DNA from 2 places in the Streptomyces sp. 2-1 genome. Region 2 is predicted to be linked to the other one. Evidence: riboswitches for the same ligand, from Rfam matches in the RefSeq annotation. Region 2 holds a riboswitch; the other holds the start of a gene.
What was found. A riboswitch is a leader RNA that binds a small molecule or an ion and turns the genes downstream of it on or off. The one in region 2 is predicted to bind S-adenosylmethionine.

Region 1 (4,206 bases), 2.8 Mb from region 2:
ATGGACCTGATCATGCGGGGCGAGGCGACCGACGCGCAGATCGCCGGGTTCGTGGTGGCGCTGCGGGCCAAGGGCGAGACCGTCGAGGAGATCGTCGGGTTCGTTCAGGCGATGTACGAGCACGCGAACGTGATCGAGGTGCCGGGGGAGACCGTCGACATCGTCGGTACGGGCGGCGACGGGGCGAAGACCGTCAACATCTCCACCATGTCGGCGATCGTCATCGCCGGTACGGGCGCCAAGGTCGTCAAGCACGGCAACCGGGCGGCCTCCTCGGCGTCCGGGGCGTCCGACGTACTGGAGAAGCTCGGGGTCAACCTGGAGCTGCCGACGCACCGGGTGGCCCAGGTCGCCGAGACGGCCGGGATCACCTTCTGCTTCGCGGCGAAGTTCCATCCCGCGATGCGCTACGCGGGTGCCGCGCGTGGGCAGTTGGGGATCCGTACGGTCTTCAACGCGCTCGGTCCGCTGACCAACCCGGCGAAGGTGAAGTCGCAGGCCGTCGGGTGTGCCGATCCCCGGATGGCGCCGATCATGGCCGGGGTGTTCGCCGAGCGCGGCAACTCTTCGCTCGTCTTCCGCGGCGACGACGGGCTGGACGAGCTGACGACGACGGCCACGTCACGTGTGTGGGTCGTGCGGGACGGCAAGGTGCGCGAGGAGTCGTTCGATCCGCGTGACGTGGGGATCGAGCTGGTGCCCGTGGAGGCGTTGCGGGGGGCCGACGCCTCGTACAACGCGGATGTGGCCCGGCGGCTGCTGAACGGGGAGACCGGGCCTGTGCGGGACGCTGTGCTGCTGAACTCTGCGGCTGCGCTGGTGGCCCTTTCGCCGGGGGACGGGCCGCTCGCGGACCAGCTCCGGGCGGGGATGGCGAAGGCCGCGGACGCGATCGACTCCGGGGCGGCGAAGGCCACGCTGGAGCGGTGGGTGGCGGCGACCAACGCGTAGGCGCCGGCTGCGGGCCGGTAGGGCGTTTCTCGCCCCCGCCGCCCCTACCCAGTCCCGTCCCCTGGGGCTTCGCCCCAGACCCCGTGGGGTGGGTTGTCGGGTGGAGGTCGGCTGTTGCTGGCCGCGCAGTTCCCCGCGCCCCTGAAGACCTAGGGGCGCGGGGAACTGCGCAGTCTTTGGGGGTTCGGGGGCGGAGCCCCTGAGTCAGGGACGGGAATGGGTAGGGGCGGCGGGGGCGAAAAAGGCCCCGTCGCTCCCCGGGCGTCCCGGTATGCGGACGACGGGGTTGCGGTCGGATCATCGTGTGGCAAGATGCAGGCAGGTCATGAGCGACAGCCATCAGGCCCCGGCCGGCTGTCCGGCAACCCTCCGTCCGTGGCGGGGTGCCCCGGGTGAAGACCAGGCCGTAGGCAGTGAGGTCTACGGCAAGCGCGGACCCCTCGCATCACCAGGGGTCCTGGTCGTTCGAGGGAGTCTTCTGTGAGCCAGCGAATGCGATAGGGCGTCGAGCCCCGCCTCCGCACACCCCTTTTCACCTTCACCCACGCTTGAGCCGTACCCACTCGTACCCGCTCGCGTGGTGTTCCCGCCTGCCTCACAGGAGTTCGCCATGTCTGTTTCCACCGCTGCCGCCGCCGACCGGACCGCCTGCCAGGACACCTCCGGATCGCTGCCCGTTCTTGGACGAGACGTCACCGTCCCGCTCGTCACCGGCGGCGAGGTCACCTACGCCGCGCTCGACTACGCCGCCAGCGCCCCGGCCCTCCAGCGGGTGTGGGACGACGTGGCCGCGTACGCCCCGTACTACGGGAGCGTGCACCGCGGGGCCGGGTACCTCTCCCAGCTGTCCACCGATCTGTTCGAGAACGCCCGCAGGACCGTCGAGGAGTTCCTCGACTGCCGCGACGGCGACCAGGTCGTCTTCACCCGGTCCACCACCGACTCGCTCAACCTCCTCGCCGCCGCGCTCCCCGCCGACTGCCAGGTCTTCGTCTTCGAGACCGAGCACCACGCGTCCCTGCTGCCGTGGAGGGACGCCCGCGTCACCTACCTCAACGCCCCGCGCACCCCGGGCGAGGCCGTCGCGACGCTGGAGCGGGCGCTCGCCGAGCGGGACCCCCACGGCCCGGCGCTCGTGTGCGTCACCGGCGCCTCGAACGTCACCGGCGAGCTGTGGCCCGTACGCGAACTGGCCGCCGCCGCACACACGCACGGCGCCCGGATCGTGCTCGACGCCGCCCAGCTCGCACCCCACCACCCCGTGTCCGTACGGGAGTTGGACGTCGACTGGGTCGCCTTCTCCGGGCACAAGCTGTACGCGCCCTTCGGGTCCGGTGTCCTCGCCGGACGCGCCGACTGGCTGACCGCGGCCGAGCCGTACCTCGCGGGTGGCGGCGCCTCGCGGAAGGTCTCGCGGCGGGTGGACGGCGGCGTCGACGTCGAGTGGCACGAGAGCGCCGCACGGCACGAGGCCGGGTCGCCCAACGTCATCGGCGCCTACTCCATCGCCTCCGCCTGCAAGGCCCTCACCGAGGCCGGCTTCGACACACTGGTCGCCCGCGAGCAGCAGCTCATCGACACCGTCCGGACCGGGCTCGCCGAGGTGCCCGAAGTGCGTGTGCTCTCGCTCTTCGGTGACGACGCGCCCCGCGTCGGTGTCATCTCCTTCGTCGTCGAGGGCTGGAACAGCTCGCACTTCGCCGCCGCGCTCTCCGCCGAGTACGGCATCGGCGTGCGGGACGGTCTGTTCTGCGCGCACCCCCTCGTCCGCACCCTCCTCGGCAGCGACCCGCAGACCCAGGGCGAGTGCGGCGCCCCCGAGGCGGCACCCGGCGAGAAGTCCCTCAACGCCATTCGGGTCAGCTTCGGGGCCGGAACGCCCGACGAGCACGTCGAGCGGTTCGTCCGGGCCGTCAAGGAACTCGTGCGGGACGGTGCGCAGTGGAACTACCGCACTGTGGAAGGGCGTTGCGTCCCGGCGGTGTGATCTGGCGGGGCTCCCCGTGTGACCGCCGCCTGCGGTCACACGCCCGCCCCTCGTGGCAGCCCCGCCCCCAGCAGGATCATCCGCAGGGCGCGCTCGGTCGCGTCGGTGAGGAGTTCGGAGGCTCGTACGAGGGCCTCGGCCAGGGCCATCGGGGCGGGCAGGATGCCGGTGAAGGCGTCCACGCCCGGGACCGTGTGGGCGCCCTCGCCCAGGGTGCCCGCCAGGGCGAGGACCGGGCGTCCGTTCAGCTTGGCTCGGCGGGCCACCTCGGCCGGGACCTTGCCGCGCGGGGTCTGGTGGTCCAGGGCGCCCTCGGCGGTGAGGACCAGGTCGGCGCGGGCGAGGCGGGCGTCCAGGTCGAGGTGGTCGAGGAGCACCTCGAAGCGGGGGAGCAGACGGGCGCCGAGAGCGGCGAGGCCCGCGCCCAGGCCGCCGGAGGCACCCGTGCCGGGGCCGCCGTACAGGTCGCAGGTGACCGGGAGGTCCCGGGTGAGGACGTACGCCCAGTTCTCCAGGCCCGCGGACAACTCCTCGACCTGTGCCGGGGTGGCGCCCTTCTGCGGGCCGAAGACGCGGGCGACTCCGCGTTCGCCGCACAGCACGTTGTACGGGTTGCAGGCGACGAGCAGTTCCGTGTGGGCGAGGCGGGGGTCGAGGCCCTTCGGGTCGATGTGGTGCAGGCGGATCAACTCCCGGCCACCCTGGGGGAGTTCGAAGCCGTCCTGGTCCAGTAGGCGGGCGCCGAGCGCCTGTAGGGCTCCGGCGCCCCCGTCCGACGTACCCGAGTCGCCGCAGCCGACGAGGATGCGGCGTACGCCCGTGTCGAGGGCGGCGCGGATCAGCTCGCCGACGCCGTACGTGGTGGTGGCGCCCGGGTCGCGCAGGCCGTGCGGGACGAGGGAGAGGCCGGCCACCGCCGCCATCTCCACGACGGCCGTGTCGGCGGAGCCGATGCCGGACCCGGTGCCGGTGCCGGATCCGGTGCCGAGCAGTGCGAAGTGGGTGCCCACGGGTTCGCCGAGCGGGCCGGTGGCGGGCAGGGCGACCAGCCGGCCCCCGGTCGCCGAGGCGAGGGCCCGGGCCGTCCCCTCGCCGCCGTCCACCAGAGGGATCAGGTCGACCTCGGCGTCCGGTACGACACGGCGTACGCCCGCCGCGATGGCGTCGGCGGCGGCCTGGGCGGACAGGGACTCCTTGAAGCCACTGGGGGCGACGGCGAAACGGGTCAGCATGGGAGGGGCTCCTTGAGGGCTTTGCGGCTAGGACGG
Region 2 (4,206 bases):
GTCGGGCCCCATGAATGCCATAAAAGGCTCAAAAAGGCGGGGCACTTTGGCTACTTCTTGTCGGGCTTCGGGCGGGATCTCAATGCGCCCGGCGTGCGGATCGAAGCAGGTTCCCCAACTGTACCGCGCTCAACCATACAGAATTGCCCCCTCCGCTTCTCTCACGGAGGGGGCAATTCGATGAACTCTCAGTGACGGCAGTTACCGAAGGTAATGATCAGCCCTCGGCACGGCTCCCGACGGGTCAGCCGCCGGCGACGGCGGGAATGATCGACACCCCGGCCCCGTCCGGCGTCGCCGTCTCCAGCCCCTGCTCGAAGCGGACGTCGTCGTCGTTCACGTACACGTTGACGAACCGCCGCAGCTGTCCCTGGTCGTCCAGGACCCGGGCTGAGATCCCGGCGTGGTTCTTCTCCAGATCGGCGATGACCGCACCGAGAGTCCCACCCTCGGCGGAAACCTCGGCCTGGCCGCCCGTGTAGGTGCGCAGGATGGTGGGGATACGAACGTTGACGCTCATGGGGTTAGACCTCCGTCGGAGTGGGTGGCCCATTCAGGGGCGCGGGGAACTGCGCGGTCTTCGGCGAACAACGACTAGCCGAGCCCGGCCTCACGGAAGGAATCCAGGTTCGGCCGGATCGTCGCGGTCAGCCCCGTGTCGGAAGCAACCGCGTCCAGGGTCTTCAGACCATCACCGGTATTGAGGACAACCGTGGTCAGACTCGGATCCAGCAGACCGTTCTCGATCAGCTTCTTCGCCACCCCCACCGTCACACCACCGGCGGTCTCCGCAAAGATCCCCTCGGTACGCGCCAGCAACTTGATCGCGTCGACCACCTGCTCGTCGTTCACGTCCTCCACGGCCCCACCCGTACGCCGGGCGATATCGAGAACATAAGGACCGTCCGCCGGATTTCCGATCGCCAGCGACTTCGCGATCGTGTTCGGCTTCTGCGGCCGTACGACATCGTGCCCGGCCTTGTACGCCACGGACACCGGCGAGCAGCCCTCGGCCTGCGCACCGAAGATCTTGTACGGCTTGTCCTCGACGAGCCCGAGCTTGATCAGCTCCTGCAGACCCTTGTCGATCTTCGTGAGCTGCGAGCCGGAGGCGATGGGCACGACGAGCTGGTCGGGCAGCTGCCAGCCGAGCTGCTCACAGATCTCGTACGCGAGGGTCTTGGAGCCCTCCGCGTAGTACGGCCGCAGGTTGACGTTGACGAAGCCCCAGCCCTCGCCCGCCGGGTCGCCGATCAGCTCGGAGCAGAAGCGGTTCACGTCGTCGTAGTTGCCCTCGATGCCGACGAGCTCGCCGCCGTAGACCGCGGCCATGACGACCTTGCCCTGCTCCAGGTCGTGCGGGATGAACACGCAGGACCGGAAGCCGGCGCGCGCGGCGGCGGCGCCCACCGCGCCGGCGAGGTTGCCGGTGGAGGAGCAGGAGAGGGTCGTGAAGTTGAAGGCGCGGGCGGCCTCGATGGCCTGGGCGACGACACGGTCCTTGAAGGAGTGCGTCGGGTTCCCGGAGTCGTCCTTCACGAAGAGCTTGCCGGCGTCGACACCCAGCTCGCGCGCGAGGTTGTCGGCCTGGACGAGCTTGGTCCAGCCGGGGTTGATGTTCGGCTTGTCGGCCACGTCCGCGGGGACGGGCAGCAGCGGCGCGTACCGCCAGATGTTCGCGGGGCCCGCCTCGATCCGCTTGCGGAGCTCCTCGGCGTCATAGGCCGAGAAGTCGTACGCGATCTCCAGCGGGCCGAAACACTCCTCGCAGGCGAAGACCGGACCGAGCGGGACGCGGTGGCCGCATTCACGGCAGGAAAGCGCGGCGGCCGGGCCGAGGTCGACGGAGTTCGCGGCGGGGGTGGAGTTCGTGGTGCTTGCAACTGTCTGCGCAGCCATGGAGGCGAGGCCCTTTCTCCTCATCTTCCTCACGACGCACTTCGCCGTGAGACGGATTTGGCACCTTCCCTAGCCGGGAGCCTCGCTGCGCTGATCGACGATGATCAGGACGAGACCGGCTGGAGGGTTGCCGGGGCTTCAACGGGCCGTATCCCTCTGCCCCTCTGGATGAGCGGTATTCAGTTGTGGTTCTGGCTCTGGTTTTGGTTGTGCACGCAACGACCCCCGACATGCGATGGTCATCAGCGTTGTTCAAGACTGTAACCGAAGGCCTGGATGGTGGAGAGAGCCGTCCGAACCGCGAGATGACAGTGACGCACCCGACAGTGCCTCGCGCCGGGCACACGCATCCCAATGAACGCAAGGGAGAGCCGCACGTGCTGGAAGACGTCGAGCGCTGGCTGAGCACGCGCTCCTGGTCCGTCGAGGACCGCCCGCTCAAGAAACTCATCGCCGCGAAGCGTGCCACCGGCTCCACGGTGAGTGTCGTACTGCCCGCGCTCAACGAGGAGGAGACCGTCGGCGAGATCGTCGCGATCATCCGCCGTGAGCTGATGACCAGGAAGGTGCCGCTCGTCGACGAGATCGTGGTGATCGACTCGGGTTCGACGGACCGCACCTCCGAGGTCGCCGCCGACGCGGGAGCCCTCGTCGTGCACCGGGACGAGATCCTGCCCCGGCTGCCTGCCGTCCCCGGCAAGGGCGAGGTGCTGTGGCGCTCGCTCCTCGTCACCAGCGGGGACATCGTCGCCTTCGTCGACGCGGACCTCAAGGAGTTCTCGGCGGACTTCGTCTCCGGGATCGTCGGCCCGCTCCTCACCGACCCGGGCGTGGACCTCGTCAAGGCGATGTACGACCGCCCGCTGGGCTCCGCCGCAGGTCAGGGGGGTCGGGTTACGGAACTCATGGCCCGTCCGCTCCTCAACATGCACTGGCCGCAGCTGGCCGGCTTCGTCCAGCCGCTGGGCGGGGAGTACGCGGCCCGCCGCTCCCTCCTCGAACAGCTCCCGTTCCCCGTCGGATACGGCGTCGAGCTGGGCATGCTGGTCGACGCGCTGCACCTGGTGGGCCTGGACGCCCTGGCCCAGGTCGACGTCGGCGTCCGCAAACACCGCCACCAGGACGGCCAGGCCCTGGGCCGCATGTCCGCCGCGATCTACCGCACCGCCCAGCTCCGCCTGGCCCGCGGCCACATGATCCGCCCCTCCCTCACCCAGTTCGAACGCGGCGAGAACGGCTTCGAGCCCCGCACGTACTCGGTGGACATGGAGGAGAGGCCGCCGATGGCAGAGATCGAGGAGTACGTGGAGAGGAAGGCCGCGTAGGCAGGGGGCCGCTTTCAAGGGGCGCGGGGAACTGCGCAATCTTTTGGCCTTTGGGGGCGCGGGGCGGTGACATTTGCGGCTCCGCCGCGGGGCGCGATCAGCCCCCGCGGCGGGTGGGAACGTTTGAGCGTTTACAGCGGGGGCTAGATTTCGTGTCATGGTCTCCACCCGCGGCACCCACAACATCCTGGTCGCCTCCAATCGCGGCCCGGTCTCGTACACCCTGGACGAGACCGGCACGCTCACGGCCAAGCGCGGCGGAGGCGGCCTGGTCTCCGGGCTCTCCGCGATCGGCCCGGACGCGGGCGCCCTGTGGGTGTGCTCGGCCCTCGGCGACGGCGACCGCGAGGCCGTACGACGCGGGGTGGGCGAGGACGGCGTGCGGATGCTGGACATCGACGCCGACACCCACGCCGCCGCGTACAACGACATCGCCAACTCCGTGCTGTGGTTCGTCAACCACCTGCTCTACCAGACACCGCTGGAGCCGGTCTTCGACAAGGAGTTCCGGCGCCAGTGGGCGGCGTACGAGACGTACAACCACGCCTTCGCCGAGGCCCTGGCCGAGGAGGCGGCGGAGGGTGCCGCGGTCCTAGTACAGGACTACCACCTGGTCCTGGTCCCGCGGATGCTCCGCGAACTCCGCCCCGACCTGCGGATCGGGCACTTCTCGCACACGCCGTGGGCTCCGCCGGACTACTTCCGGCTGCTGCCGGACGACATCGCGGCGAAGGTCCTCGGCGGGATCCTCGGCGCGGACCGGGCCGCGTTCCTCACCCAGCGGTGGGCGGACGCGTTCACGGACTGCTGTCACGCCGTCCTGGGTCCCGGGATCCCCTCCGGTACGCGGATCGGGGTGCACGGTCTCGGGGCCGACGCGGACTTCCTGCGCGAGCGCTCGCACCGGCCGGACGTGGACGAGCGGCTGGCAGTGCTGCGCGAGCAGATCGGCACGGCTCCGGACGGCAGCGCCCGCAAGGCG

Region 1: linked by a shared signal. The riboswitch ahead of ACN20J_RS14935 (aminotransferase class V-fold PLP-dependent enzyme) and the one ahead of thrC (threonine synthase) in region 2 are both predicted to bind S-adenosylmethionine.

Annotation. Positions count from the first base shown of each region.
Region 1 covers NZ_CP183383.1:3,384,596-3,388,801, reverse strand. Annotated here, with positions in the region: gene trpD (anthranilate phosphoribosyltransferase) at 1-951, shown strand, start outside; SAM riboswitch class IV at 1,273-1,389, shown strand; gene ACN20J_RS14935 (aminotransferase class V-fold PLP-dependent enzyme) at 1,562-2,938, shown strand; partial or broken gene ACN20J_RS14930 (glycerate kinase) at 2,899-4,170, opposite strand.
Region 2 covers NZ_CP183383.1:6,213,140-6,217,345, reverse strand. Annotated here, with positions in the region: gene ACN20J_RS27605 (MoaD/ThiS family protein) at 245-520, opposite strand; gene thrC (threonine synthase) at 595-1,899, opposite strand; SAM riboswitch class I at 1,917-2,074, opposite strand; gene ACN20J_RS27595 (glucosyl-3-phosphoglycerate synthase) at 2,277-3,224, shown strand; gene ACN20J_RS27590 (alpha,alpha-trehalose-phosphate synthase (UDP-forming)) at 3,382-4,206, shown strand, end outside.